DNA from 4 places in the Actinocorallia libanotica genome. Region 4 is predicted to be linked to each of the others. Evidence: riboswitches for the same ligand, from Rfam matches in the RefSeq annotation. Region 4 holds a riboswitch; each other region holds the start of a gene.
What was found. Region 4 has a riboswitch for cobalamin ahead of ABD140_RS40330 (hypothetical protein). Riboswitches for the same ligand answer to the same signal wherever they lie in the genome.
Positions count from the first base shown of each region.

Region 1: another riboswitch for cobalamin. It lies ahead of ABD140_RS02255 (CbtB domain-containing protein); the one in region 4 lies ahead of ABD140_RS40330 (hypothetical protein).
Region 2: another riboswitch for cobalamin. It lies ahead of ABD140_RS02275 (VWA domain-containing protein); the one in region 4 lies ahead of ABD140_RS40330 (hypothetical protein).
Region 3: another riboswitch for cobalamin. It lies ahead of ABD140_RS02140 (ribonucleoside-diphosphate reductase subunit alpha); the one in region 4 lies ahead of ABD140_RS40330 (hypothetical protein).

Region 1 is NZ_BAAAHH010000001.1:461,074-468,619, forward strand. It holds gene ABD140_RS02240 (lysylphosphatidylglycerol synthase domain-containing protein) at 1-3,364, shown strand, start outside; gene ABD140_RS02245 (cobalt-precorrin-6A reductase) at 3,378-4,124, shown strand; gene ABD140_RS02250 (CbtA family protein) at 4,245-5,045, opposite strand; gene ABD140_RS02255 (CbtB domain-containing protein) at 5,137-5,334, opposite strand; adenosylcobalamin (AdoCbl) riboswitch at 5,352-5,492, opposite strand; gene ABD140_RS02260 (TetR/AcrR family transcriptional regulator) at 5,627-6,178, shown strand; gene ABD140_RS02265 (cobyrinic acid a,c-diamide synthase CobB) at 6,207-7,546, opposite strand, start outside.
Region 2 is NZ_BAAAHH010000001.1:470,108-477,653, forward strand. It holds gene ABD140_RS02275 (VWA domain-containing protein) at 1-1,556, opposite strand, end outside; cobalamin riboswitch at 1,578-1,712, opposite strand; gene cbiE (precorrin-6y C5,15-methyltransferase (decarboxylating) subunit CbiE) at 1,780-2,985, shown strand; gene ABD140_RS02285 (cobalt-precorrin-4/precorrin-4 C(11)-methyltransferase) at 2,958-3,734, shown strand; gene ABD140_RS02290 (TetR/AcrR family transcriptional regulator) at 3,834-4,439, opposite strand; gene ABD140_RS02295 (SDR family NAD(P)-dependent oxidoreductase) at 4,567-5,424, shown strand; gene ABD140_RS02300 (amino acid permease) at 5,593-7,131, shown strand; gene ABD140_RS02305 (TetR/AcrR family transcriptional regulator) at 7,153-7,546, opposite strand, start outside.
Region 3 is NZ_BAAAHH010000001.1:436,699-444,244, reverse strand. It holds gene modA (molybdate ABC transporter substrate-binding protein) at 1-737, shown strand, start outside; gene ABD140_RS02145 (ribonucleotide-diphosphate reductase subunit beta) at 742-1,761, opposite strand; gene ABD140_RS02140 (ribonucleoside-diphosphate reductase subunit alpha) at 1,758-3,950, opposite strand; cobalamin riboswitch at 4,050-4,262, opposite strand; cobalamin riboswitch at 4,423-4,549, shown strand; gene ABD140_RS02135 ((2Fe-2S) ferredoxin domain-containing protein) at 4,693-5,019, shown strand; gene ABD140_RS02130 (ABC transporter substrate-binding protein) at 5,016-6,002, shown strand; gene ABD140_RS02125 (FecCD family ABC transporter permease) at 5,999-7,084, shown strand; gene ABD140_RS02120 (ABC transporter ATP-binding protein) at 7,081-7,546, shown strand, end outside.
Region 4 is NZ_BAAAHH010000067.1:9,308-16,853, forward strand. It holds gene ABD140_RS38155 (Mu transposase C-terminal domain-containing protein) at 1-952, opposite strand, end outside; gene ABD140_RS38160 (WD40 repeat domain-containing serine/threonine protein kinase) at 1,940-4,036, opposite strand; gene ABD140_RS38165 (protein kinase domain-containing protein) at 4,626-6,110, shown strand; cobalamin riboswitch at 6,198-6,361, shown strand; gene ABD140_RS40330 (hypothetical protein) at 6,380-6,868, shown strand; partial or broken gene ABD140_RS38175 (transposase) at 7,493-7,546, opposite strand, start outside.

The DNA of each region.
Region 1 (7,546 bases), on a different contig from region 4:
CGGCGCGGCCTGGGGACTGGCCAAGGTCGTCAAGTGGATGGCCGGCCGCGAACGTCCGGGAGCGATCCTGGAACAGGTGCACCTGCGCGGGGACGTCCATGCCGAAGGCGTCGGCTTCATCGCCGGACACGCTTCTGTCGCCGCTGCGCTGGCCACCGTCTTGTCCGCGTACCTTCCGCGCGCCTACCGCCGGACACTGTGGGGGCTGGTCATCGCGGTCGCTTTCGCCCGCGTGTACGTCGGCGCGCATCTGCCTTTGGACGTCGTCGGCGGCCTCGCGTTCGGCTGGGGCGTCGGCTCGGCGGTCCTCTTCGCCTACGGAACCCCGGCGCACATCCCCGGAATCCCGCGCCTACGAGCCGTCTTCCCCGACCTGCTCCCGCCTTCCGTCGCCCTGGAACCGCTACGCACCGACATTCGCCGCGCCGTCGTCTACCGCGCCCAAGCCCGGAAACTGTTCTTCAAGGCGATAGGCCGCGACCAGCGCGACGCCGACTTCTTCGACCGCGTGCGCTCCTTGCGCGAAAGTCCGGGCGCGCCCTTCACCACGGCGAGACGGCAGCTGGAGCACGAAGAGTACGTTCTGCAACTCGCCAAGCACTGGGGCGTACGCGTACCGAACGTCGAACGCTTCGTGGGCAAGCCGTCCGGTGACTGCTTCCTGGCGATGGAACTCATCGACGGGAACGCGATCTCCCTGCACAACAACATCAGCGACGAGCTCTTGGACGAGCTGTGGGTGCAGCTCGGAGTGCTGGGCGAAGCCCGTATCGCGCACAGAGAGCTGAACGTCGAGAACATCATCATCGACGCCGAAGGACTCCCGTACCTGACGGGCTTCGGCCGAGCCCGCTCCCAAGCCCCCGCCAAGGCGTTGCAGCTGGACCGCGACCAGCTGCAGGCCGTCACTGCGGAACTCGTCGGCGACGAACGCGCCAAAGCCGCACGGGAACGCGCCGGCGAGCCGGACTTCACCCTGCCGAAGCGCAAGAGGCGCTGGAACAGGACGGGCCCGCACACCGCACGCCACCCCGGAGACGTCGTCCGCATCATCGTCGGCCTGTTCCTGGTGACGTTCCTGGCCCTTTACGCCGCCGACGGATTCCTGCTGTCCGCCGAGAGCAACACCTTCCGGCTGGTCAACAGCCTTCCGGACTGGTTCTCCTGGCCGCTGGTGATCCTCATGCAGGCCGGAGCCCTCGGCGCCGTGGGCGGGGCCGCCGCCGTGGCACTGGTCTTCCGCCGCTTCCGGCTCGCCGCCGAACTCGCCGCCGGCGGGACGCTCGCCTGGTTCCTGGCGAAGTTCCTCAAGGAGATGACCGACCGGGGACGCCCCGGAGCGCTCCTGGAAGAAGTCGTCCTGCGCGGAGCCCACGAGAACGGCCTCGGCTTCATCTCCGGCCACGCCGCCGTCGCCGCGACCCTCGCCACCATCGCCTCCGCCCACGTGCCGCGCAGGCTCCGCCGCGTCTTCTGGGCGTGGGCGGTGGTCGTGGCCGTCAGCCGCGTGTACGTCGGCGCGCACTTCCCGCTGGACGTCGTCGCGGGCCTGGGACTGGGCCTGGTCATCGGCGGCGCCTTCCACCTGCTGTGGGGCACGCCCTCGATCCTGCCCTCCGACGAGGACATCTCCCGCGGGCTGCGCCTGGCCGTCGGGAACGTCACCAATGTTCGGAAACTGCACGCGGACGCGCGCGGCTCCGTTCCCTACCTGGCCGAACGCGAACGCGACGGCAAGGGCCTGTTCATCAAGGCCGTCAGCCGCGACCACCGGGACGCCGACCTGCTGTTCAAGTTCGCCCGGCTGCTGACCCTGCGCGGCGTCGAGGACGAGAGCCCCTTCGCCACCCCGCGCCGCCAGCTCCAGCACGAGGCATGCCTGGTGATGCGCGCGCAGGGCGCGGGCGTACGCGTCCCGGCGTTCGCAGGCCTGGCCCCGTGCGGAGGAGGCACCTATCTGCTGGCCGAAGAGGCGATCGAGGACGCGCGGGAGCTCACCGACCTGCCCGAACTCACCGATGACTTCCTGCGCGCTCTATGGGAAGAAGCCCGCAAACTCCACCGGACGCGGATCGCCCACCGCGACCTGCGGGCCGCGAACATCCTTGTCGATGCCGAAGACCGACCCGTCCTCGTCGACTTCGGGTTCGCCGAAGACGGTGCCAGCGACCGCAAACTCGCCCAAGACGTCGCCGAGCTGCTGTGCTCCACCGCCATGCTCACCGGCCCGGAACGGACGGTACGCGCCGCTGCGAACGTCCTGGAACCGGAAGAGCTGGCCGCCGCGATCCCGCTCCTGCAGCCTTTGGCGTTCGGCAGCGCGACCCGCAAGGCCCTGCGCGAGCACCCCGACCTCCTGGACGAGCTGAAGGACGAGATCAAGCGGACCACCGGGGCCGAGGAGCCCGAGGAGATCCGGCTCTCCCGGCTGCCGTCCCGCGCGTGGGTGCTGCTCCTGGCGCTGCTCGGCACGGTCGTGACGGCCGTCGGACTGTCCGGCCTGCCGGAGATGCACAACTTTTTCGACGTACTCGAGGACGCCGACGCGCGCTGGCTGGTGACCGCCGTCGTGCTGATCGCCGTCTCGTACGCGGCGGGCGCCGCCGCGCTCATGGGCGCTTACGGGCGGCGCCTGCCGTTCCTGCGGACCTGCCGCGAGCAGCTGGCCGCCGCCTACTCCTCCCGCCAGCACCTGCCGGGCCTGGGCTCGGGAGCCGTCCTGGCCGACTACCTCCAGGCGTCGGGAGCGTCCAGGAACAGAGCCGAGGACGCCGTCGCGACCACCCGGCTGGTCGGCGCCCTCGTGCACGCCGCCGCCTTCGTCCTGGCGGTCGCCGCGGCGCTCGTCGAGAACCCCCGCCCGCTCGCCTTCCCGGAATGGCCGCTCCTGCCGGCCGCCGCGGGCGCCCTGGCCGTGGTGGGCCTGCTGCTCCAGCTCAGAGCCCAGCGCTCCTTCCCCGGCAGGCTGCGCGCCGCCTTCCCGTCGCTGTCCGGCGGGCTGCGCAAGCCGCTGCGCGCGGCCGCCCTGCTGGCCGGGAGCACGGCCGTCACCGCCAGTTCCGTGCTGGCCTTCCTGGCCACCGCGCAGGCCCTCGGCGTGGCGGTCGGCCCCGGCGCGCTGGCCGCGGCCTTCCTCGCGGCGATCCCGCTGCGCCTCCTGGGCCCGCTGCCCGCCGGTATCGGCCTGGTCGAGCCCGTTCTGGTGCTCGTCCTCGTGGCTCTGGGCGGCGGCGTCACGGAGACGGTCGTGGCGGTCGTCGTCCACCGCGTCCTGTCCTTCTGGCTCCCGGTCCTGCCCGGCGCGTTCGCCTGGCGGGGCGGGAGCGCGGTCGGGAGGGCAGGGGAAATACCATCGTCCCGATGAACGGAATGTCGCGATGACGGTATTGATCCTCGGCGGGACGGCCGAGGCGCGTGAGCTCGCCCTGCTGCTCCAGGAGCGCGGCGCGTCCTTCACGTCGTCCCTGGCCGGCCGCGTGGCACGCCCCCGGCTCCCCGTGGGCGAGGTGCGCGTCGGCGGTTTCGGCGGTGCCGAGGGCCTCGCGGCCCATCTCCGCGAGCACGGCGTCACCGCCGTCGTCGACGCCACCCACCCGTTCGCCACGGGCATCTCCCGCAACGCCGCCGCCGCCTGCGCCGCGACGGGCACGCCCCTGGTCCGCCTGGAGCGCCCCGGCTGGGAGGCCGCCCCCGGCAGCGACGCCTGGACCTGGGTCGGCTCCCACGCCGAGGCCGCCGCGGCCGCCGCCCGCCTGGGCCGCGCCCCGTTCCTGACCACGGGCCGCCAGTCGCTCGCGCACTTCCTGGAGCCCCTGGCCGAGCACACCGTGCTCGTCCGCGTCGTCGACCCGCCCGACGTCGCGCTCCCCGCCCCCTGGACCCTCCTGACCAGCCGCGGCCCCTACACCCTGGACGGCGAACGCGCCCTCCTGCGCCGCCACGCCTGCGACGTCCTGGTCACCAAGGACTCCGGCGGCGCCCACACCTGGCCCAAGATGGCCGCGGCCGCCGAACTCGGCGTCCCCGTCGTCGTCATCCGCCGCGCCGGCCGCCCCTCCGCCGTCGAGGTCCAGCCCGATCCCCGCACCACCGCGGCCTGGCTCACCGCCCGCGGCCTGGCCTGACCCGGGGCGTTCCCCCGTCCTCCGGGACGGGGCGGAGGACGTTCTCCGGTCCGGGGCGAGGTCCTGGAGACGGGAACGGCCCTCCCGAGTGAAGGACGGGAGGGCCGGGCGCGTTCCGGGTCAGGCGCGGACGCCGGCGGCGAGGGAGCGGCGGGCCTCCTCGGCGCGGGCGGTGCGGTGGACGAGGCCGCTGAGGACGAGGGCGAGGACGCCCCACAGGACGGCCTGGGTGACCAGGGAGGAGAGGCGGAAGCCCCACAGGGGTTCGGCGGGGAACTCGGCGGGGACCGGGTCCGCCGCCGGGAGCGCCAGGCCGGCGGCCGTGATGAGGACGGCCCAGCCGACGACCGGGACGGCCGTGGCGAGCCATCCGTCGCCGCGGGAGGCGAGGCGGGCGGCCAGGACGACCGCCGCGACGGCCAGGAGCACCGACAGGCCCTGGAAGCCGAAGTAGGCGGCGGTGCGGGCGCCGATGGTGTCGCCGCTGCCCACGGCGGGCGGGTTCGGCGGGTACTTCACCCAGGCGGCGAGGGCGAACGCGACGAAGCCGACACCGGCGATCAGCGCGGTGGAGGCGGCGGGGCGCAGCCGTCCGAGGCGGCCGAGGGCGAAGGCGGCGGCGACGCCGACGATTCCGCCCAGGGCGAGGCCGATGACGACCGTGCCGGTGGCGAGCCCGAAGGTCGACTGCCGGTCCCGGCTGATGCCGCCCTCTTCCTCCTCGGCGGGGGCGGCCTCTTCGGCGTGCGCTCGGCCGTCCCCGTGGGAATGGTCGTCGCCGTGGGAATGGGAGCCGCCCTCTTCGAGGGCGATGGCGGTGTCGATATGCGGTTCGCCGATGAAATAAGCGGCGCCGAAGGCGAACAATCCCGCGATCAGGCCTGCGATCAGGCCATTGATGAGAAAAGCCCGAGGACTCATGTCTTGACTCCCGCGTGCCCGGGGGCAGGATGAAAAAGCGCTTCTGGGCGCTGGTGGAGAAAGGGGGGCTAAGGGCCGTCCGGCCCGCGGCTCAGTGGCAGGGGTAGCCGAGCAGGTGGCGCGCGTCGTGCACCCACTCGTGGACGGCGGTCCCGGTGAAGAGGGAGAAGGCGCCCTGCTCGGCGCCGACGAAGAAGACGGCGACGGCGGCGAGGAGCACGCCGAAGAAGGCCCAGGGGGCGAGCTGGGAGAGGGGGAGCGCGGGAACGTCGAGTCCGGGCTCGGACACGGAAACATGCGACATGAGAACCTCCGTCAGGGGATGCGGCGTCCCGTTGGATGAGAACCCCGCCCGAAGGGTCTGGCTCCGCCGTGAAACGGCGTCACAGTAGCGCGACTGCGTCGGAATCCCACCGACTTCCTCGCGGACGGTTAGCAAAAACGTTACATGCTACGCGATATTCGGGTCAATATCTCGGGAGTGTGTTTTCTCCCGGGTAATTGATCGCGGTGGCCTCTCGAAAAAGCGCCGGCGCCTCGGGTGTGAGACTCTATTGTCTCAAAAGAGGTAGTATGGCGTTATGGCCACTGATCGCGACCGGGTACTCCGTGCCGCCGCCGCCCTGCTCTCCCGCAGGTCGACGGCGACCATGGGCGAGGTCGCCGCGGCGGCGGGCATCGGCCGCGCGACGCTGCACCGCCACTTCGCGGGCCGCGACGCGCTCGTCCGCGCCCTGGAGGACCTCGGCATCCGCGAGCTGGACGCCGCCCTCGACCGCGCCGCCCTCACCGAAGGCCCCGCCGCCGAGGCGGTCCGCCGGCTGGTCGCCGAGATACGGGGATCCGCCGAACTGCTCGCCTTCCTCTACTCCGAGAACCAGCTCTTCGAGGGCGACGAGCTCAACGAGGGCTGGACCCGCCTGGAGAACCGCGTCGAAGCCCTCTTCCGGCGGGGCCAGGAGCGGGGCGAGTTCCGCATCGACCTCACCCCCGCCTGGCTCTGCGCCGGCGTCCTCGGCCTCGTCGTCTCCTGCTCCTGGTCCGTCCTGGACGGCCGCGTGGCCGAGAAGGACTTCACCCACATGGTCGTCGAACTCCTGCTCGGCGGCGCGCAGCGGAGGACCGGACCGTGAGCCGCGCCGTCCGCCGGCACCCGGGAGGTCACCGGGAGCGGCGCGCCGCGGCGAAGCGGCGCGCCGCCGCGGCGAAGCGCCGGGCCATGCCGGGGTGCCCCGCCCAGTGCGTGTGCAGGTAGGAGGCGTGCACGGTCGGGAAGCCGGTGCGGGCCGGGTCGGCGCCGAAGCCCTCCGGCGAGCCGCCGAACTCCCAGACCGCCGTATCGCCCGCGCGCGGCTCCACCACCGTCCGGTGGAACTCGTGCCCCGTGGCGCGCTCGCCCGCCGCGGCCAGCAGGGTGTCCCGCGGCGCGACGGCGTCGCGGTAGCCCAGCGTCAGGCGCGGTGACATCCGCGCCTGGGCCTCCAGCGCCCCCACCATCGGCGCGCCGTCCAGCGTCCGGCACAGGTAGAGCAGCCCGGCGCACTCGGCGACCGTGGGGACGCCGCCGTTCACCGCCCGCCTCAACGCCGTCAGCAGCGCGGAGTTCGCGGCGAGGTCCCCGGCGTGCACCTCGGGGAAGCCCCCTCCGAGATACAGCCCGGCCGTCCCGTCGGGCAGCCCCGGATCGGTGAGGGGATCGAAGTGGGCGACCTCGCACCCGGCCGCCCGGAGCAGCTCCTCGGTCTCGGCGTACCGGAAGGTGAAAGCCCGCCCGCCCGCGACCGCGACGACCGGCCGCTCTCCCGGCCGGGACGCGTCCCGTCGTTCGTCCGGCCGGGACGCGCCCTGTCGGGGAGTGACCTGCCGTTCGGGCGACCACGGGGCGGCGGGCAGCGGCGGGGCCTGGCGGGCCAGGGCGACGAGGCGCCGCAGGTCGATGCGCTCGGCGACCCGGGACGCGAGCCGGTCCAGGGCGCGGACGGCGTCCGGCCGTTCGGCGGCCGGGACGAGCCCGAGATGCCGGGACGGGGCCGAGATCTCGTCGTCCCGGTACAGCACGCCCAGGACCGGGACGCCCGTCGGCTCCAGCGCCCGGCGCACCTCCCCGGCGTGCCGCTCCGAACCCGCCTTGTTCAGGACCACCCCGGCGACGTCGAGCTCGGGACCGTAGGCCACCATCCCCTGCACGACCGCCGCGATCGTGCGGGAGGCGTGCGAGACGTCGACGACGAGCAGGACGGGGGAGCCGGTGGCGGCGGCGACGTGGGCGGTGGAGGCGAACCCGTCGCCGCCGATCCGCCCGTCGTACAGGCCCATGACGCCTTCGACGACGGCGATGCCCGCACCCCGCGCCCCGGCCAGGAGCAGGGGGGCGAGCAGGTCCTCGCCGACGAGGTGGGGGTCGAGGTTGCGTCCCGGCCGTCCCGTCGCCAGCGCGTGGTAGCCGGGGTCGATGTAGTCGGGCCCGACCTTGTGCCCCGAGACGGTGTGGCCGGCCGCCC
Region 2 (7,546 bases), on a different contig from region 4:
TCCCGGCCGCGGGCCCGCTGGTGCGGGGCGGCGGCGCGGAGCGTCTCCAGCAGGTGGAGCGACCCGGCGCTCCCGTCCGGCTTGCGGGCGCCGACGCGGCGGCCGGTGCGGGTGAAGGCGGGGGAGCGGCGTCCGGCCTCGCCCGTCCCGACACCGGCGACACGGAAGGTCTTCGGCCGGTACGGGGCCTCGGGCGCGACGACGTCGGCGGAAGCACCGTCGTCGGACGGGGCGGCGCCGTCCTGCGAAGACCCGGTGTCCTGCGGCGCGGCGTTCTCTTGCGCTCCGTCCGCGTCCCGCGGCCCGTTCCGGGCCCCGTCCTCCCGCGTCGCGTCCGGCCCGCCGTCGGGTGCCGTGCCGCGCGGTCCGTTCTCGGCGTGGGCCCCGCCCTCCCGCGACGTGTCCGGCCCGCCGTCGGGAGCCGCGTCCCGTCCCTCCGGCGGCGATGCCGTCGGATCGGCGTCGGGGGCCTGCCCGCCCTGCTCGCCCTGCCCGTCCTCGGGCGAATCGCGCGGGGACGGCGGCGCGGGCGGCTCCGGGGGGAGTTCGTCCGAGCCGAGGATCCGGTCGAGCAGCTCCTCGTCCAGGCCGGGGGCGTCGAACGGGTTGCGGCGGCGCCGGTGGGGGAGCGACAGCCGGGCGGCGGCCCGGATGTCGGCGCGGGTGACGGACGTCCGCCCGCGCCAGGCGGCGTGGGCGGCGGCGGCGCGGGCCGTGACCAGGTCGGCGCGCATGCCGTCCACCTCGAACGCCGCGCACACCTCGGCGATCTTGAACAGCGCCGCGTCGCCGAGCTCGACCTTCGCCAGCAGCTCCCGCGCCCCGGCGATCCGGCGGGTCAGCTCCCGCTCGGCCGGGGCGAACCGGGCGGCGAACGCCTCCGGGTCCTCCTCGAACGCCAGGCGGCGGCGGACGACCTCGACCCGCGTCCAGGGGTCGCGCGGCGCGGCGACCTCCACGGTCAGGCCGAACCGGTCGAGCAGCTGCGGCCGCAGCTCGCCCTCCTCCGGGTTCATCGTGCCGACCAGGACGAACCGGGCGGCGTGCGCGACGGAGACGCCGTCGCGCTCCACCGTCGCGCGGCCCATCGCGGCGGCGTCCAGCAGCAGGTCGACCAGGTGGTCGTGGAGCAGGTTGACCTCGTCGACGTACAGGACGCCCCGGTGCGCGCGGGCCAGCAGCCCCGGCTCGTAGGCGGTGACGCCCTCGGTCAGCGCCCGCTCCAGGTGCAGCGAGCCCAGCACCCGGTCCTCGGTGGCGCCGACGGGCAGCTCCACCAGCCGGGCGGGCCGGGTCTCCACGGGCGCGTCCGGCGGGAAGGGCCCGTCGGGGGAGAGCGGGTCGCGCTCGCGCGGGTCGCTGGAGAACCGGTCGCCGGCGATGACGTCGACGGGCGGCAGGACATGGGCCAGCGCCCGCACCATGGTGGACTTGGCGGTGCCCTTCTCGCCCCGCACGAGCACCCCGCCGACCGACGGCGAGACGGCCGTGAGGACCAGGGCGAGCGCCATGTCGTCGGAGCCGACGACCGCGCTGAAGGGGAAGAACGATGGCATGTGAGGCTCCCGCTCGTCGTGCCGTCCGCAGCGCACGAGGCCGGTCTTCGGACTTTCCAGGTCGGAGCCTGGATCACCGCAGCGGGCCTGTGCCGGATTCTCACCGGCTTCCCAGATTCTCCCCACAAAGGGGGCACCTCGTGCTGAAGTACGCGCCCAGGCTACTCCCCGGCGGAGCCCCGTGCGGCCGCAGGGTCGGGAACTGGCGTTAGGGTCATGCGCCATGACCCTCTCCGTGACCGTTGTCGGCATCGGCGCCGACGGCTGGGCGCGCCTGGACGAGACGGCGCGCCGCGCCGTCGAGGAGGCCGGGACGCTGCTCGGCGGCGCCCGCCACCTGGCGATGGTCCCGCCCGTGCCCGGACAGCGGCGCCTGCCGTGGCCGTCGCCGCTGCGCGCCGGGCTCGGCGGGCTCCTGGCGTCCTGTTCGGGCGACGTCGTGGCGCTGGCCTCGGGCGACCCCCTGGTGTCCGGGGTGGGCGGCACGCTCATCGACGTCCTGGGCCCCGACCGGGTGCGGATCGTCCCGGCGCTCTCGTCGGTCGCGATCGCCCGCGCCCGGATGCGCTGGCCCGCCGAGACGGCGGCCGTCCTCAGCCTCGTCGGCCGCGACCCGCGCACCCTGCTGCGCCTGCTGGCCCCCGGCCGCCGCGTCCTCGTGCTCTCCGGCGACGGCACCACGCCGCGCCGCGTCGCCGAGCTCCTGCTCGCCGCCGGTTTCGGCACCAGCGAGCTGACCGTCCTGTCGGACCTGGGCACCGAACGCGAGGCGGTGGCCCGCGCGGTCCCCGCCGAGGGCGTGCCCGCGGAGTTCCCCGCCCTGAACATCGTGGCGGTCGAATGCGCCGGCACCGGCGGCCGCTCCCTGGTCGCGGGCCTGCCCGACGAGGCGTTCGAGCACGACGGCCAGCTCACCAAGCGCGACGTGCGCGCCTCGGCCCTGTCCAGGCTCGCGCCCCTGCCCGGCGGGCTGCTGTGGGACGTCGGCGCGGGAGCGGGCTCGGTGGCCGTCGAATGGATGCGCACGGACGCCTCCTGCCGCGCCGTCGCGATCGAGTCCCACCCCGAACGAGCCGCCCGTATCGCCAGGAACGCCGCGTCTCTCGGCGTCCCCGCCCTGCACGTCGTGCACGGCCGCGCCCCCGAGGCCCTGCACGGGCTCGAAGCCCCCGACGCCGTCTTCATCGGCGGCGGAGCCACCGCGGAAGGCGTCGTCGACCTGTGCTGGAAGGCGCTGAAACCGGCAGGGCGCCTGGTCGTCCACGGCGTCACCCTCCAGACCGAAGCCCTGCTCCTGGCCCGCTACGCCGAACTCGGCGGTGAACTCACCCGCCTCAGCGTCGAACAGGCCGCCCCCCTCGGCGCGTTCGCCGGCTGGAAGCCCGCCAGAGCCGTCACCCAATGGTCGCTGCTGAAGGACGAAAATTGACCGTGCACTTCGTGGGAGCCGGCCCCGGCGCCGCCGACCTCCTCACCCTCCGCGCCGTGCGCCTGCTGGAGCGCGCCGACGTCTGCCTCTACCCCGGCACCTACCTCGACGAGCAGGTCCTCTCCCACTGCCGCCCCGGCGCCGCGCTCATCGACACCCAGCACCTGAACCTCGACCAGATCACCGAGCACCTGGCCGAAGCCCACCGGGCGGGCCGCGACGTCGTCCGCCTCTGCTCCGGCGACCCCTCCCTCTACTCCGCCCTCGCCGAGCAGACCGCCCGCCTCGACACCCGCGGCATCCCCTGGGACGTCACCCCGGGCGTCCCCGCCTACGCCGCCGCCGCGGCCCACCTGGGCAAGGAACTGACCGTCCCCCTCCTGGCCCAGTCCGTGGTCCTCACCCGCACCCAGGCCCGCTCGACCGCGATGCCCCCCACGGAGGCCCTGGCCGCCTTCGCCGCGACCCGCGCCACCCTGGTCCTCCACCTGGCCATCACCCGCATCCGCACCCTGGCCGCCGAACTCATCCCCGAATACGGCCGCGACTGCCCCGCCGCCGTCGTCGCCAACGCCTCCCAACCCGCCCAGCTCACCCTCACCGGCACCCTCTCCACCATCGCCGACCAGGTGGAAGCCCACGACCTCCGCAAAGCCGCCGTCATCCTCGTCGGCCCCGCCCTCGCCCCCCGGGCCTGCCACGCCGGCGAATCCCACCTCTACGACCCCCGCCGCCCCCGCCCCGCCTGACCCGGCCTCGCCTTCACCGAAACCGAAGAGCGCTCCCGCCCCGGAAGACACAGGCGAACACGGACCGCCGGGCCGCCTCCCTCCGAGGAACGGCGCCCCTCAGGACGCCCGGGGCGGACGGGCGCGGAGGCCGTCGAGGACGATCTCCAGATAGCGGTGCCACTGCGCGGAGGACCGTTCTTCCGGCAGGGCCATGACGGCGTCGACCATCGCGACGATCGGCGCGAGGTCGGCTTCGGTGACGTCGTCGCGCAGTGTCCCCTGGGCGCGGGCGCGCTCCATGAGCCGCGCGCAGTGCGCGGTGATGCCGAGGCGGGCGCGGGCGATGCCGCCCTCGCCGAACTCGCCGAGCCGCATCAGTTCGCGCAGGCCGCGGTTGTCCGCGGCGCGCGCCAGGGCGTTCCGCAGGAAGCCGGCCAGCGCGGCGAAGGCGTCGCGGTCGTCCAAGGCGCGGCGGGCCATGGCGGCGAGGTCGTCGAGTTCGTCGACGAAGACGGCCTCCGCGAGCGCCTGCTTGTCGGGGAACCTGCGGTAGACAGTGCCGACGCCGAGCCCGGCGTGGTGGGCGACATCGTTGAGCGTGGCCTGAAGCCCCCGGACGGCGAAGACCTCCCTTCCCGCATCGATGATGCGCCGCCGGTTGAGTTCGGCGTCGCGCCTCAGCGGACGGTTCGTCGCGGCGCTCTGCTCCGTCTTGCCATCCACGGGTCCTCCTCGCTCCGGCACCGTGCACACCACGTACCGGATGCACCATATCCGCTTCTGGTAGGGTCGCCCATAAGTGGATAACTCATATCCATTTAACTGCTGGGAGACGGAAGGCGGCAGCACCATGCAGACCATCGTCATCACCGGAGGCACGGACGGGATCGGAAGGGCGCTCGCCTTGCACCAGCTGCGCCGAGGAGCGCACGTCGTCGCGGTCGGCAGCACCTCCGCCAAGGGGGAGGCGCTCCTGGCCGAGGCGGACGCCCTCTCCGCGAGCGGCCGGGTGGACTTCCTGCGCGCGGACCTCACCTCGGTCGGAGCGGCGCAGGACCTCGCCTCGGCGATCGAGGACACCTGCGCGCGAGTCGACGGGCTCGTCCTGTGCGCCCAGCGCTACCGGCTCTTCGGCCCCCGCACCGTCACGGCCGAGGGCTTCGAGCACAGCTTCGCCCTGGCCTACCTGAGCCGGTACGTCCTCGGCCACCGGCTGCGCTCCGTCCTGGAGTCCGCGCCGTGCCCGGTCATCGTGAACGTCGGCACCCCCGGCGTCCCCCTGGGCCGTGTCCACTGGGACGACCTGCAGCTGACCCGGCGCTACGGCGGCACCAGGGCCACCCTGCAGTCCTTCCGCGCCAACGACCTGCTCGGCGCGGCCTTCCCCGAGCTCTACCCCGACACCCCGATCCGCTACATCGGCTACAACCCCGGCGTCGTGTCCACCGGAATGCCCCGCCACCTCCCGCAACCCCTGCGTGCCCTGGTCACCGCCGTGTTCACCGTCGCCGCGACCTCCGCCGACAAGGCCGCCGCCCCGATCGCCGCCCTCCTCGAAACCCCGCCGGACGCCGCCTTCTCCGCCTACCGCGGCACCCGCCGCCTCCCCCTCGACACCCGCCCCTTCCGCAAGGAGGACGCCCTGCGCCTGCACACCCTGACCCGAGGCCTGGTGGACGCGATATCCCCCGCCCCCCGCGAAGAATGACCGGCTCCGCCGACTTCATCGAGTCCGCCGTGGTCACCCGGGCGCTCCCTCTTTCGCGAAGGCCGCGGTGAGGACTTGGATCCTGCGCCGACACGGCCGCGACACCCCGTCGAAACAGCCGCTTCCTAATTTCTGTCGCATGACAGGAATCAGGGAGGGGCTGCTGCCATGACCGCCTTCGCGCCATCGCCGCGCACGGACACCGCGGGCCCGGCGGACGGCTCCGTCGCGCTCGCCGGGTTCGGCTACCGCCAGGAGCTGCACCGCAGTATGGGGCGCTACGCCTCCTTCGCCGCGGGCTTCTCCTTCATCTCGGTCCTCACCACCGTCTTCCAGTTCTTCGCCTTCGGGTACTCCTTCGGCGGCGGCGCCTTCTTCTGGACCTGGCCCGCCGTGCTCCTCGGCCAGCTGCTGGTGGCCGCCTGCTTCGCCGAGCTCGCCGCCCGCTACCCGATCTCGGGCGCCATCTACCAGTGGTCCACCCGGCTGAGCCGGCCGGCCTTCGGCTGGTTCGCCGGCTGGATCATGGTCACCGGGCAGGTCGTGGTGGTCGCCGCCGCGGCGCTCGCGCTCCAGATGGTGCTGCCCGCGGTCTGGTCCGGCTTCCAGGTCGTCGGCGGCGACCCGGCGCCCACGACGGCGACCGGGGCCGCCAACGCCGCGGTCCTGGCCGTCGTGCTCCTGGCCCTCACCACGGTCGTCAACGTGCTGGACAACCGGGTGCTCTCGGCGGTCAACCGCGTCGGCGTCACCGCCGAGATCATCGGCGCGGTGCTCATCGTCGTCCTGCTGCTCACCCACTCCGAGCGCGGCGGCGGCGTCACCCTGCACACCGGAGGCGAGGGCGGGGCGATCGGCGCCCTGCTGGTCGGCGCGTTCGCCGCCGCCTACGTCCTGATCGGCTTCGACAGCGCGGGTGAGATGAGCGAGGAGACCCGCGAGCCGCGCCGCACCGCGCCCCGCACCATCCTCACCGCCCTGCTCGCGGCGGGGGTGCTGGCCACCCTGATGGTGCTCGGCGGGCTGCTGGCCGCGCCCAGCCTGACCGACGGGCGGCTGGGCACCGAGGGCCTGGCCTACGTGCTGACCAGCAGCCTGGGGCCGGGCGTCGGCAAGGCGCTGCTGCTGGACGTGGCGCTGGCCGTCGCCGTCGCCACGCTCGCGATCCAGACCTCCGCGACGCGGATGCTGTTCTCCATGGCGAGGGACGGGGTGCTCCCCGCCTCGCGCCTCCTGTCCAGGGTCTCCCCGCGCACCGGGATGCCCGCCGCGCCCGCCGTGGTGGTGGGCGTCGCCGCGGCCGGGCTCTGCCTGCTCAACCTGGCCTCGCCGGAGGCCTTCCTCGCCATCGGGACCACCTGCATCGCCATGCTCTACCTCGCGTACGCGATGGTGACGGGACCGATGCTGCTGCGCAGGCTGCGCGGCCAGTGGTCCACCGGGGCCGGAGTGGACGAACGCGGCGGGCCGCTCTTCTCGCTGGGCAGGTGGGGGCTGCCGGTCAACGCGCTGGCCCTGGTCTACGGCCTGTTCATGACCGTCAATCTGGCCTGGCCGCGCGCGGCCGTCTACGACCCCGAGGGCGGGCACTGGTACTTCCAGTGGTTCACGGTGCTCTTCCTCGGCACGATGCTCGTGCTCGGAGCCGCGTACCGGACGCTGCGGCGCCCGGCCCCGATCGCCTCGCCCGCCCCCGCGCCGTCGTGAGCCCCGGATAGCGTGCGGGTCTCATCCGCCGGGCGGCGGTCCGGCGGCGCGGCAGGGCAGGAGGCCGGCCGCCTCGCGTACCGCCGCCAGCTCCTCCTCGCGCACTCCCGCCACGCGGAGCGCCGCGTCCGCCGTCGCCGACGCGAAGGCGGGCACGGGACGCTCCGGGCCGGAGCGGTGGATGAGGATGACGCCCTCGATGAGCCCGAAGACGAGGTCGTTGCGGAGCGCGAGCTCGTCCTCGTCCCAGAGGGCGCTGCTCTTCGCCGCCGCGAGCAGCCGCCCGTACGCCGCCTTCAGCTCGCCGCGCATCCGGCTGAACCCGGCGAACCGCTCGGTGCGGACCTCGGGCAGCAGGTAAAGGCTGCCCAGATTGTGCGGGCCGCCGCACAGCAGTTCCACGTCCGAGCGGCAC
Region 3 (7,546 bases), on a different contig from region 4:
CGGTGGCGCCGCTGCTGGCGGTGCTGGTCACGGGCTGCGGCTCGGACGGAGGCTCGCGGGACGGCGAGAGGAAGCTGACGGTGTTCGCCGCGGCGTCGTTGACCGAGACGTTCACCGAGCTCGGGCAGGCCTTCGAGAAGGAGAACTCCGGGGTGAAGGTGGTGTTCAACTTCGGGTCGAGCGCGACCCTGGCGCAGCAGATCACCCAGGGCGCGCCCGCCGACGTCTTCGCCGCGGCCAGTCCGGCGACGATGAAGACCGCCACCGACGCGAAGCCGGCGGACTCCCCCGTGGTGTTCGCGCGCAACAAGCTGCGGATCGCGGTGCCCGCCGGCAACCCCGCGAAGATCGACGCGCTGGGGGACCTGGCCGACGCGAAGGTGAAGGTCGCCCTGTGCGCCGAGCAGGTCCCCTGCGGGGCCGCGGCCGTCAAGGCGCTGGAGGCGGCCGGGGTGAAGGTCACCCCGGTCACCCTGGAGCAGGACGTCAAGGCCACGCTGACGAAGGTCCGGCTCGGCGAGGTCGACGCCGCCCTGGTGTACGCCACCGACGTGCTGTCCGCCGGCGACGAGGTCGAGGGCATCGCCTTCCCGGAGGCCGACGAGGCCGTCAACGACTACCTCATCGCCCCCCTGGGCGAGGCCGTCCTCCCCGCCGAGGCCCGGAAGTTCGTCGACCTGGTCCTCTCCGACCAGGGCCGCGAGACGTTCACCAGGACGGGCTTCCTGGCCCCCTGACGCGTCAGAAGTCCTCGTCGAAGGAGACGGTGCCCTCGACGGCCACTTGGTAGGCGGAGACGCGGCGTTCGAAGAAGTTGGAGAGTTCCTGGACGTCCTGGAGCTCCATGAAGGGGAACGGGTTGGCGGTGCCGTAGCGGCGGGGGAAGCCGAGGCGGGCGAGGCGCTGGTCGGCCACGTACTCCAGGTAGGAGCGCATGTCGGTGGCGCTCATGCCGGGGAGCCCCTCGCCGCAGAGGTCGTGGGCGAAGGCCAGTTCGGCGGCCACGGCCTCTTCCAGCATCTCGGTGACCTGGACGGTGAGCTCGTCGTCGAAGAGGGAGGGTTCTTCGGCCCGGACGGTGTCCACGACGCTGAAGGCGAACTCCATGTGCATGGACTCGTCGCGGAAGACCCAGTTGGTGCCGGAGGCGAGGCCGTTGAGGAGGCCGCGGTCGCGGAGCCAGTAGACGTAGGCGAACGCGCCGTAGAAGAACAGGCCTTCGATGCAGGCGGCGAAGCAGATGAGGTTGAGCAGGAAGGCACGGCGGTCGGCGGCCGTCCGCAGCTCGTCCAGGGACGAGATCGAGCCGATCCACTTGAAGCAGAATTCGCCCTTGGCGCGGATGCTGGGGATGTGCTCGATCGCGGCGAACGCCTGGCGGCGCTCGTCGTCGTCCTGGAGGTAGGTGTCCAGGAGCGTCAGGTAGAACTGGACGTGGACGGCCTCCTCGAAGAGCTGCCGGGACAGGTAGAGGCGGGCCTCCGGAGAGTTCACGTGCTTGTAGAGGTTGAGCACGAGGTTGTTGGCGACGATGGAGTCGCCGGTGGCGAAGAACGCGACGAGGCGTTTGACCAGGTGCAGCTCCTCGGATGTCAGCTTCGCCAGGTCGGCCAGGTCCGAGGCGAGGTCGACCTCCTCGACCGTCCAGGTGTTGCGGATGGCCGCCTTGTAGCGCTCGTAGAAGTCGGGGTAGCGCATGGGCCGCAGGGTCAGGTCCATGCCGGGGTCCAGCAGGGTCCCCTGCTCAACGGTGGTGGTCACTGGCAGGCCTCGCAGATCTCGGGGTTCTCCAGGGAGCAGGCGACCGCGTCGTCGTCGGCGGTCGGCAGGCTCTCGCCCCGGGTGGGGACGGTGGTCTGGGCGATGCGCGTCGCGGGGCGCGAGCGCAGGTAGTAGGTGGTCTTCAGGCCGGCCTTCCACGCGTAGGCGTACATCGACGAGAGCTTGCCGATGGTCGGGGTGGCCATGAAGAGGTTCAGCGACTGGGACTGGTCGATGAACGGGGTGCGGGCGGCGGCCAGGTCGATGAGCGCCTTCTGCGGGATCTCCCACGCGGTGCGGTAGAGCAGCTTGAGGTCGTCGTCGAGGACCGGGATGTCCTGGACGGAGCCTTCGGCGCGCTTGACGGCGTCGCGGATCTCGGGAATCCACAGGCCGCGTTCCCGGAGGTCGGCGACGAGGTACTTGTTGACCTGGAGGAACTCACCGGAGAGGGTCTCGCGCTTGAAGACGTTGGAGACCTGCGGCTCGATGCACTCGTAGCAGCCCGCGATGGAGGCGATGGTCGCGGTCGGGGCGATCGCGGTGAGCAGCGAGTTGCGCAGACCGGTGCGGGCGACGCGCTCGCGCAGCGCGTCCCACTCGGCCTTCCTGGCGTCGCCGATGGTGAAGTGGTCGGGGTGCAGGACGCCGCGGGCGGCGCGCGTCCGGTCGTAGGCGGGGTGGGCGCCGAGCTCTTCGGCGAGGTCGGCGGAGGCCGCGTACGCGGTGAGGGCGATCTCCTCGGCGATGTCGGTGGAGAGCCGCAGCGCCTCCGGGGAGTCGAACGGCAGCCGCAGGGTGAAGAACACGTCGGCCAGACCCATCACGCCCAGGCCGATCGGGCGCCACTTCTTGTTGGCGGCCTCCGCCTCGGGCGTGGGGTAGAAGCCGCGGTCGATCGTGCGGTCGAGGAAGCGCACGGCCGTGCGCACGGTCTCGCGCAGGCGGGCGAAGTCGAAGCCGTCGGTGGTGGCGTGGCGGGCCAGGTTGATCGAGCCGAGGTTGCACACGGCCGTCTCGGCCTGGTTGGTCACCTGGAGGATCTCAGTGCACAGGTTCGACAGGTGGACGACGTTGCCGGGCTCGGCCGTCTGGTTGCAGGTGCGGTTGGAGATGTCCTTGAACGTCATCCAGCCGTTGCCCGTCTGGGCGAGCGTGCGCATCATCCGGCCGTAGATCTGGCGTGCGGGGACCTGCTTGGTGTACTTCCCGGCGGCTTCGGCGGCCCGGTACGCGGCGTCGAACTCCTCTCCCCACAGGTCCACCAGCTCGGGGACCTCCTTGGGGTCGAACAGCGACCACACCGCGTCGGCCTCGACCCGGCGCATGAACTCGTCGGGGATCCAGTTCGCCAGGTTCAGGTTGTGGGTGCGGCGCTGCTCCTCACCGGTGTTGTCGCGCAGCTCCAGGAACTCCTCGACGTCGGCGTGCCACGGCTCCAGGTAGACGCAGGCCGCGCCCTTGCGCCGCCCGCCCTGGTTGACGGCCGCCACGGAGGAGTCGAGGGTGCGCAGCCACGGCACGATCCCGTTGGAGTGGCCGTTCGTCCCGCGGATCAGCGAGCCGCGCGAACGGATCCGCGACCAGGAGATCCCGATGCCTCCGGCGTACTTCGACAGCCGCGCGACCTGCCCGTACCGCTCGTAGATGGACTCCAGCTCGTCCTTCGGCGAGTCCAGCAGGAAGCAGGACGACAGCTGCGCGCGGCGTGCGCCGGAGTTGAACAGCGTCGGCGACGACGGGAGGTACTCCAGCCGCGACATCATCCCGTACAGCTCCGCGGCCTCGGCGACCGTCGCGGCGAGCCCGCACGCGACGCGCAGCATGAAGTACTGCGGGCGTTCGATCACCTTGCGGGTGCGCGGGTGGCGCAGCAGGTACCGGTCGTAGACGGTGCGCAGGCCGAAGTACTCGAACCTGTCATCGGCTCCGTCGTCGGCGAGCGCGTCCAGCTCGGCCGCGTGCGCGGCGACGAACGCGGCGGTGGTGTCGTTCAGCAGCCCCTCGGCGTGCGCGAGGGCGATCGAGCCGGAGAACGAGGCGACTCCTTCGCCCGCGGCCTCGTCGCGGATCAGCTCGGCGAGCAGCCCCGCGGCGACGCGCGACTGCGCCGGGTCGGCACCGACCTTCGCAGCCGCCTCCCGGATGAGGAGCTCCCGGTCGGGTGTGGCGGGTGCGGTGACGGTCATCGGCTCTCCCTCGTGTTCCCGCCTTCCGGGCGCACGGAAGACAGCACACGGGACCCGACGGCACCGCGCCTGCCCACCGGCCTTCCCTCGAGGCTTCATGGACGTCTCGGCGCGCGGGCAGGTCTTCGGACTCAGGGGCGCACGGCACACGCCTACCGGCCGTCGCTTCCCGGGTCCCGCGGGACCCAGTGCTTCGTTGACGGCTTTCGTTCCCCATCACCGCTGCGGGGCAGTCCCGGATTCCCACCGGGTTCCCTCTTGCGCCGCTTCGACCCTGACGGGCCGGAGCGGACCAGCGCTGCGGAAGACTCTACATCTAGTGGCGGCGGCGAATGAACAACCCAGATGTTGTAGGCGTGTTCATCGTGACGCTGACGACGCCGGATCGCGCCACGCCCCGGGGCGGGGAGGTCTCACTCCAGAGACGATCAGGGCATGTGCCATGATGGCGGACGAAAAGGCGAGCGCGGACGAGGAAGCCGGTGCGAATCCGGCGCGGTACCGCCACTGTCATCGGCGAGCGGATCCCGACTGAAGCCACTGCCCCCTCCGGGGCGGGAAGGCCGGGACGAGCGTTCGAGCCGAGAGCCAGGAGACTCACGCGTCTCGCCTCCTCGATGTGACTGGGGCGGATCTCCCCGGAGAGGAAGTGCGTGGCGTGCCCATGGAGCGTGCCCGAAAAGCGCCGTGCCAGGTCACGGTGTGCCGTGGCTGTTGCTGCGGCGGCCCGAAGGTCACCGGTGTGGACCATGGCGAGCAGCTCGCACGGCTGAGGCGGGAGGCGCCCGTCCTGGTGTCGGACTGCCTGGGCGTCTGCGAGCGCGCGAACGTCGTCGTGGTCCGGCCCTCGGCGGCGGGACGCGCCGCCGGAGCCCGGCCCGTCTGGCTCGGCCTGGTCAACGGCCCGGACGCGACCGAGGACGTCGCCGGCTGGATCAGGGCGGGCGGGCCCGTCGTAGTGCCGATCCCCGACATCCTGGACCTTCATGTCTTCGCTCCGCCACGCCGTCCTCCGGCGGTCCGCCCCTCGAAGGTTCGCGGAACACCGCGTGAGAGGAAGACCCCATGACGGGCAGACGCCCTTTGTCCCTGCTGCCGGCGCTGGTCTGCGCCGCGCTGGTCTCGGCCTGCGGCGGCGGCTCCGCCGGGGAGACCGGAACCGAGGCGCCCGCCGCGCGCGGCTTCCCGGTCACCGTGTCGAACTGCGGGGTCACCACAACCTATGAACGGGCTCCGCGGCGGGCCGTGACGATGAACCAGCACGTCACCGAAGTACTGCTGGCGCTGGGTCTGGAGAAGTCGATGGTCGGCACGGCCTTCCTCGACGACGCGATCCTGCCGGAGTACAAGGCGGCCTACGACGGCGTCAAGGCGATCGCCGACGAGTACCCCTCCTACGAGACGCTGCTGGCGGCCGAACCCGACTTCGTCTACGGCGGGTTCACCAGCGCCTTCGACGAGAAGGAGGGCCGCGGCCGGGAGCGGCTGTCCGAAACGGGCATCGACAGCTACCTCGACGTCGAGAGCTGCCCGTCGGGACCGGTGACCATGGCGACCCTGGAGCAGGAGATCCGCAACGTCGCCGGGATCTTCGGTGTCCGGGAGCGGGGCGAGCGGGAGCTGGAGCGCCTGCACGGCGTCCTGGACTCGGTCGCCGGGAGGCTGGAGGGCGTGGATCCGGCCAGGGTCTTCGTCTACGACAGCGGCGACAAGACCGCCTTCACCGCGGGCGGCGCGGGCATCGGCAACGAGATGATCGAACTGGCGGGAGGGGAGAACCTCTTCGCCGACGTCGACAAGGCGTTCGCCGACGTGTCGTTCGAGCAGGTCGCCGAACGCGCCCCCGAGGTCATCGTCATCTACGACTACGGCGGCCAGAGCGTCGAGGACAAGAAGAGGTTCCTGCTGGCCGACCCCGTCCTGAAGGACGTTCCCGCGATCAGGGAACAGCGGTTCGCGGTGCTGCCGCTGTCGTCGGCCGTCCTGGGGGTGAGGGCGCCCGCCGGAGTGGACTCGCTGGCCCGCCAGATCCACCCGGACCGCTTCAGGTGACCGGCGCCGCCCGCGAGGCCGGGGCGGACGCCGCCGCTCCGGCCTCCCCCGCCGTGCCGCGCAGGCTCCCCTACGGGCTGGTGCTGCTGCTGTCCGGCGCGTTCCTGCTCGCCGCCGCGACGGCCGGGGTCGCGGTCGGGTCGATCACCATTCCGGCCGGGCAGGTGTGGGAGATCCTGCTGCACCGGGCGCACCCGGCCCTGGCCGAACCCGCCTGGCCCGCCGTCCGCGAGACCATCGTCATGGACGCCCGGCTGCCCCGGGTGCTGCTGTGCGCGGTGGTCGGAGCCGGGCTGGCGGTGTGCGGCATGGCGCTGCAGGCCGTGGTCCGCAACCCGCTCGCCGACCCGATGCTGCTGGGGGTGTCCTCCGGCGCGACCGTCGGCGCGGTCGTCGTCGTGGTGTTCGGGGTGGCCTGGTTCGGGGTGTTCACCCTGCCCTTTTCGGCGTTCCTCGGGGCGCTCGCGGCACTCGTCGCGGTGTTCCTCCTGGCGCGTTCCGGCGGGCGGATGACCACGGTGCGGCTGGTGCTGGCGGGCGTGGCCACGGCCGAGGTGCTGTCGGCGATCGCCGGTTTCGTCGTCGTCACCTCCGACGACCCGCACGCCGCGCAGTCCGCGCTGCGCTGGATGCTCGGCGGCCTCGCCGGGACCACCTGGGAGATGTTCTGGATCCCGGCGGCCGCGGTGCTGGTGGGCACTCTCGTGCTGCTGGGGGTGTCGCGGCCGCTGAACCTGCTGCTGGCCGGGGAGGAGGCCGCCGCGGCGCTCGGCCTGGACGTGCACCGCTTCCGCGCCGCCCTGTTCGTGCTCGTGGCGATGATGACCGGCACGATCGTGGCGGTCAGCGGCGCGATCGGCTTCGTCGGGCTGATCATGCCGCACGTGGTGCGGCTGCTGGTCGGCGCCGACCACCGGCGCGCGCTGCCCGCCGCGGCACTGCTGGGCGCGGGCTTCCTCATCGCCGCCGACCTGGCCGCCCGCACCCTGGTCAGCCCCGAGGAGATCCCCGTGGGGATTCTGACGGCGCTGGTGGGCGGCCCCTTCTTCCTGTGGCTGATGCGGCGAAAGGCGGCACGGTGACCCGGACCGCTCCCGGAACCCTCTCGGTCCAGCGGGTGTCGGTGGCCGTGGACCGCCGGACCCTGGTGGACGCGGTGTCCCTGGACGTCGCGCCCCGCGAGGTCGTGGGGCTCGTCGGACCCAACGGCGCGGGGAAATCCACCCTTCTGCGCACCCTCTACCGGGCGGTGCGCCCCACGTCGGGGCGGATCCTCCTGGACGGCGACGACGTGTGGCGGATGCCCGGCAGGCGGCTCGCCCGGCGGCTGGCCTGCGTCCTGCAGGAGGCCTCCGGGGAGTTCGAGCTGAGCGTCCACGACGTCGTCGCGATGGGCCGCACCCCGCACAAGCGCGCCTTCGACGGCGACGGCCGCGCCGACCGCGAGATCATCGCGTCCTCGCTGGGCGAGCTCGACGTCGCCCACCTGGCCCGGGCGCCGTTCGAGCGGCTGTCGGGCGGGGAGAAGCAGCGGGTCCTCATCG
Region 4 (7,546 bases):
CCGGCAGGTCGTGCACCATCTTCATCATCGTCCCGATGAGCCGCTCGATGATCCCGCCGAAATGCGGCGCCCCCAGCGGCCGGTAGGACTGCTTGATCCCGTGCTGGTCACAGCCCCTCCGCAGCGCCTCGCTCTTGAACTCGGCGGCGTTGTCGGTGAAGACCTCGCGCGGCTTACCCGACATCGGCCAGGCCCCGCTCACCCCGAGCCGCTCCAGCCACGGCCGCTTGTCGCAGGCCATGTGCGCCAAGCACAACCCCACCGCCAACGCCGACGGTGCCTCCAGCATCACCACCAGGCCCACCACGCAGCGGGACGCCACGTCGATCGCGGCCGTGACATACGGGCGGCCGATCGGCAGCCGATGCCGCTCATCCACGATCTCCAAATCCACGACCGTGTGGTCGATCTGCACCTGCTCCAGCAGGCCCTCGATCACCGGTACATCCCCACCCGCCGACCGCAACGCCCGCGCCGCGTCCGCGCCCTGACGCGCCGTCACTGACGCCACCGGATCCAACTGACCAATCCGCCTCTCCAACGTCCCCCGCGACGGAACCGCCAGCCCCCGGACCCGGCACTGCCGGACGACCTCCTTATAGACCGCGCTCACCGAACGACGCTGGCTGGACAGATACAGCCCCCGGATCGCCTCCAGCAGCAGCGCCTCGACCTCTTCACTCACCCGGGCCCGCCCACGCCCACCACTCGACCGCCGCGGAAGCAGATCAGAAACCACCCCCAAACCCGTCCGCCACCGCCTCAACAGCTCATAGACCTGGCGGCGAGAAACCCCCAACTCAGCGGCCGCCTCATCCACAGCAGCGATCCCGACCCGCCGCCCCTGAGCCAACCGGCCGATCACCTCAGCCCGCCGGACGGCCAGCGACCACTCCTCAGCCGAAGCCGTCAACACACCCAGCTCGGCCACACCCGCCACGTCGTCGACCACGCCGACCTCACCATCCGTGCAGACGAGTACAGACGAAGATCGACAGTAGTGCAGAGGAGTACAGAAATCCGAAGCATCCGAAGTCCTCTGCAATCAGCCCCGAAACACCAGGTCATCTGTGCAGAGGACTACGGGAATCGACACTCTGGCTGTCAGAGGGAGCTGTCGAGAACCGATCGATTTACGACAGTGTGCAGGGACCAGTGACCGCGTCCCGCGAGCAGCAGCCTGCGTTGGGAGCCGTTGAAAATCCGCAGGATCTTTCTGTGCCTGGCACGACGTCTCATGAGGTGTGAGTGACTCCCTACACCCCGCCGCCCACAACGTCTCTCTCCGCCGGTGAAGGAGGTGTGCCGGCCCGGTCCCGGTGGGTGCGGCCTGTCCTGGTCGTGCTCGGGACGGTCGCGGTGCTCGCCCTGCTGTTTGGCCCTCCGCTCCCGAACGTGGCCCCAGCCGCCATGTAGCTGTGGGTGATGGGGGGTACCGACGAAACTCCCCCACCAGGGAAGACTCCAAGCCCAAGGATGGGGGATTCCACGCTAACTAAGATCGTTTTCCAAGCCTCCATCGCCCTGCCACTTCACCGTGGCCCTCTGGTTCAGAGGAGCGCCGATGACAGGCCCCGAAGCAGTACTAAGCCCAAAACCACAGCAGGCCGATCTTGAACACGAAGACATACCGGATAACGTGCCTGGGTCGCGTCACACATGCGGGAGCGCGGCGGCCGCACGGTGATGGACCAAGCGCGGTAGGTGTCCTGCGGTGACAACACCAGATCGAGGAAGAAGCCCACCAGACCCGGAGCACTTCATGGTCGTCGCGCATGGAGTCCATGGCATCGACCCCAGCATATCTTCGACGGGCGGCAAGAATGCGGTGCAAAGGTGTTCATCTGATGATGATCTGCGCTGGATCATGCCCAGACGTGCTTCCTGCGGCTTCGGGAGCGTCCGGGTAGACCGGACTGAACTGGTGCGGTGACTGCTCTCAGCCCCGCGTCTTCCAGATCTGCACACCGCCCTTGTTGTTCGTGGACGCCAACAGTCCGCTATCCGAGCTGAATGCCATGTGCCGGACCGACCCGCCCAAGGGAAGCTCGGCAATGAGGGTCTGGTCCTCCATGTTCCACAGCCGGAGGCGGCTGCGGAGGGCACCGTCGTCGACGAGTATCCGGCTGTCGGGGCTGAACAGATGGTGTCTGTGGCCGGATTGTGTCGGGATCCGCCGGATCTCGGTGCCGGTGTCCGCGTCGCGCACGAAGAACGCCTCGGCTTCAGAATTAATCAGGAAGCGTCCGTCCGGCGAGTACGAGAATTTTTCATTCGGCAGAGAGAGGATCTCCGTGCCATCCGGTTTGCAGAGGGCCCCCGAGATGTAGTCGGATATGACGGCCGAGCGGCCGGTGGGGCTGACGACCATGTTCTTCAACGTCTGGCCGAGCACGGTGCTCTCACCCGTCAGAACGTCCCAGGACAAAATGGATGAGTCGCCTGTTCCTACGACGGATCTGCCATCGCCGGAGAAGGCCACCGACCGGAGCCATTTGTAAGTCCCGGCGAGCCGGATCCGGACCCGGCCCGTCTCCGTTTCACGCAACTCCAGGACATGATATGAGAGGCTCCTTTCGGCCAGGTTCATGGTGAGCGCGGTCCGGCCATCTGAGGAGAACCCCCAGAATCTCGTCAACCTGCCGGGGAGGCTCCAGAGGAGCTTGCCCGTGGCGGAGTCCCACAGCCTGGCACTGCCGTCTTTGGTCGCCAGAAACCGGCCGTCGGAGCTGAACTCGAGCCCTGACGACGAATCAGGTGTCTTCAGCGTGTGCTTCACCTTGCCCGATCCGACGTCCCACACATCGATTTCCCTATCGTGCATATCCAGGGACCTCGTGGCGAGGAGATCGCCGTCTCCGCTGAAGGCGAACTCCTCGGCCTCATAACCAAGGTGGAACGTCTGCAGCGGCTGGAAGGTCGGTGCTGCCGGTGCCGGGCTCCCGTCGCCGCCATCGAAGATCATGAGCAGTACGGCGAGTACGGCGGCGACGGTGACCATGGCGATCACGGGGACGGCAGCGGATCTGTGGATCACCGGCCCGGTCGGTCGGGCCGACGGGACGGCTCGGTCGTCGAGGAGCGTCGTCGACGGTTGCGGTGAGCGAGTCACGGGCGGTGCGGCCAGCGGTGGTGACGTCGGCGGGACGGCCTGTTCCGCAGATGGCTCTGGCCGCCGTGCGGCATTCGGGACGGGATCCGTGGGCGGCGTGCTTCCGGCAGGCGGCTCATCGAGAGCGGCGAGACGGTCGAGGACGGCAGTGGTGTCGGTGGGGCGGTCGGCGGGGTCTTTGGCAAGGAGGCCGGTAACGAAGTCTCGGAGGCCGGCAGGGATGGCCGGGGGCAGTTGAGGCGGAGGCTCGTCGAGGTGCCGGCGCATGAGGGCGACGAGGTGCTCGGCGGCGGAGAAGGGCGGGGCACCTGTGAGAAGGGCGTAGAGAGTGCAGCCGAGGGCATACAGGTCGGTATGGGTGGTCGAGGGCAGGCCGCTGTACTGTTCCGGCGCCATGTAAGCCGGTGTTCCGATGATCTGGCCGGTGACGGTCATGCCGCTGGTGGCGTCAGCGATACGCGAGATCCCGAAATCGCAGATCTTCACCGTACCGTCGTCAAGCAGCATGAGGTTGGCGGGTTTCAGGTCGCGGTGGACGATGCCGCGAGAATGCGCGGCGTCGAGCGCGGAAACGGCCTGCCGAGCGATTTGCACGACTTCGCGGACAGGAAGTCCGGACGGGTGGTCACGGAGGACGGCGTCCAGGTCACGCCCAGCCAATAGTTCCATGATGATGTAGGGACGACCGTCCTCGTCGCCGGCATCGAAGACAGTCGTCACGCCGGGGTGGTGGACGGCCGCGGCAGCGAGAGCCTCGCGGCGCAGCCGGGCGGACAGTTCAGGCTCCGCATCGAACCCAGCGGAAATGATCTTAACTGCGACGGGCCGGCGGAGAAGCAGGTCGACACCGCGCCAGACTTCACCCATGCCGCCTCGGCCGAGCAAGGCGTCCAGACGGTATCGGCCCGCCAGTTCTCTCGTCACAGAGCCTCCCGATTCCAGCCGCCAGCGTAATCACACTGATCGTTTCGGGACAGACCCAGGGCGGATCAAAGGTGGACATCGGAACTGTGCTCCTTGAGTCGACGGTGACGAACGGCGTCCCGTGATCTCGTAAAGAAGAACGAGCCGGACGCGTATGGCGTGGTCGAATCAGTCCTATGCGGCCACCGCGGTCAGGCCCTGCACACTGCTTGGAGACAATCACTGTGGCGTTGAAGAGCAGCACCAGCATCTGCATCCGCATCTGCACCACCGCACACCTCTAAGCGTGGTTCACGAACCGGGGCGGCACGGCGGCGAAGAACACGATGGTCTTGGGATTGCTCATACTGACAACGCATCCCTTCAGAAGGTGTGCAGGTCGTTGCGCGTCGACACCGACAGAAGATCGAGCGCACCGTCTCATGGCCGTGCGCTAGAGCGTCATGGCCATTTGTTCGTGGCTTCCCTCACCTCACACCCGCTCTGATCTACCACAGGAAACTCTCCCGAATCGCCACGTGAGACGTGCTCTTAATCCCGGTCTATGCCATCCTGGCCGAAATGACCATGGCGGGGGAAGGTGCCCTCTGTGCGGATCGTCGCGGACCGGTACGAGCTGCTGAAGCCTCTGGGGCGCGGTGGTATGGGGGTGGTCCACCACGCCGTCGACCGGGTGCTGGAGCGCGAGGTCGCCGTCAAGGTGCTGCCTGCGGAGATGCTGGGCAGCGCCACCTTCAAGGGGCGTTTCCGCCGGGAGGCCAAGGCCGCGGCGAGTCTGTCCCACCCGAATATCGCGCTGGTCCTCGACCTCGGCGAGGACACCACCGGGGACGAGCCCGTGCCGTTCATCGTCATGGAGCTCCTGGAGGGCCAGACCCTCGCGCAGTGCCTGGAGTCCGGGCCGATGAGCCCCGAGGACGCGGCGGCCGTCGCCGAGGGCGTCCTGGACGCGCTGCGGCACAGCCATGAGCGCGGAGTGATCCACCGGGACGTCAAGCCGTCGAACATCATGGTGCACCGCGACGGGGAGCGGCTCCGGATCAAGGTCATGGATTTCGGCATTGCCAAACTCGCCGCCGAGACCGCTACCCGGCTCACCGCGACCGGGACCCTCGTGGGCACCCCCGCCTACCTGTCGCCCGAGCAGGCCCAGGCCGAGCTCCTGGACCACCGCAGCGACCTGTACTCCCTCGCGTGCGTGCTCTTCGAGACCCTGACCGGACGCCCGCCCTTCACCGCGGACCTGCCGGCCGCGCTCCTGCTCCAGCACATCCAGAAGAAGCCCGACGCGCCGTCAGCCCACCGCCCCGGCCTGCACCCCGGCTGGGACGTCTTCATCGGCACCCTGCTGGCCAAGGACCCCGCAGACCGCTACGCCGACGCCGAAACCGCCAGCCACGCCCTGCGGACCCTCCTGGCCTCCGCCCCGGTACCGGTGGGGATGCCTCCACCCGCACCCGCACCCGCTCTCCCCGCCCGGACCGTCGTCGAACGCCACACCGTGCCCAGACCTACCACACCCGCCCAGCTCACCCGGCAGACGTCCCTGACCAGGCGATCCAAGGCCACCGTCGCCCTCGTGGCCGTTGTCGCTGGCCTCTTCTTCGCCTTGGACGATCTGGCCGAGAGAAACAGCCGGTTCTCCACCGATGGGGAGAAGAAGCGCGCTGACGCGGTCGTGAGCTCACCGGTCCTGTACACGCCTCCGGCCATTCGCTTCGAGGAGGGCGGCCTCTGGGTGGGGAGTGCCACCTGGGAAGACGGACCGACCAGCAAGGCCGACTCGACGGCCAGGTACTCGGAATTTAAACTCGAGCCGTTCACAAAAATGTCGAAGGGGGATTTGGTCGGTTCGATGTTCTACTTTCGATGGTCCTGCGAACAGGATGTCGTTGCCGAGGGTGACTACACGAGCACCGATGTGAAGTTTCGTTTCTCCCTCATCCCGACCGAATGGTACCAAAAGGGCAAGTGCCGCCAAGGCAAGATGACCGTTACCTTCAGCGCGGATCGCAAGAAGGCCGACATCGACATCAACTCCGGCGAGATCCACGGCACCTTCACGAAGCGGTGACGCCGCACCGCCGCGTCCCGCTCCTCAGGCTCCATAGGAACACGCTTGCAACATCTGGGTTGTTCGATCACTGCCGCCACTAGATGTAGAGTCTTCCGCAGCGCTGGTCCGCCTCGCCCGTCAGGGGGAGGCGGCGTGCGAGGGAACCCGGTGGGAATCCGGGACTGCCCCGCAGCGGTGATATCGAAGCACGCCTTGATGTCTCCCTCGACGATCCACTCATAACACCGTGGCTTCGAAGCGAGGTAACGCACCTCGGCGACCGCGTCATGAGCACGGCGCTTCGGGCGGAACCCATAGGAGCATGGGAGGAAATCCGCCTCGAAGATCGGCTCCAGCACCAGTTTCAAGGACGCCCGGACCACCCGGTCGGCGATCGCCGGGATCCCCAGACGGCGCAGTTTCCCACCCACCTTGGGGATCATCCGCTCCCGCACCGGCAATGGCCGGAAACTCCGTTCCCGCAACGCGGCCCGGAGCCCGGCCAGGAAATCCTCGACGCCCTGCCAGACCTCGATCGACTGGGTAGTCTGCCCGTCGACCCCGGCAGTGCGCCCGCCCTTGTTCCCGCTCACCCGATCCCAGGCCACCAGCAGGAAGCCCGGATCGCAGACCAAGTTGAGCAGGTCGTCGAACCGGCGATCGGGATCGTCACCGGCCCAACAGTGCAGCTTGGTCTGGATCCTCAGTACCCGGCGCTCCGCCTCCACCAGCGCGTGCCCCGGCTCGTCGGTATTCACCAACGACGATCCTCCTGACCTTCCAGCAACCACAACTGCTCGACTCGCTGGCCCCCTTCGCCCTGCATCCGGCTCTCCCGGACTCTTGCGGCGGGTCGTCACGCCCGCGACTACTACGAGGCCTCCGCCCCACCCCGCAGCCCTCAGACGGCAACGGTCCTGCCCTTCCACCAGGCCGGACGCCCGGCGGGGAGGGCGACCACGGGATGGTTCCCACGTTCACCAAGTGATCGCTCGGTCAGGGAGGCGCCTGGCTCTACTCCGGCAGCATCGCCGCGGCTACGCCACAGACCTTCACCGCGGCCTCCCCACCGCTCGAGCTACACGGCTTCGGAGTCCAGCCCCGGCCCCGAAGGACCCGCGGGTTCGTGCGCTGCGCACCGACCCATATCCACCAGATTTGAGCCGGCTTCGCTGTTACAGAGCTTCAACCACCAGTTCGCTTACGCTGCACCTTGCGACCACGCTCGACGAGCCCGCACCGTCTGGCAGTCCCGGCACGACCCGCCTTCGTCAGGACTGCTCCCACCCTCCCCGGCGCCCCCCAGGTCAGGCTGCCCCCAGCTTGATCAAGCCGCTGCGACGACCCGATGGAAGCGGTCTCTCACCGCCTCTCGATCACCATGGCGCCTCGTGGCGCACAGCTCGGCCGCGAAGAAACTCGTGGCGGCCTTGAGGATCTCGTTCGCCCGCTTC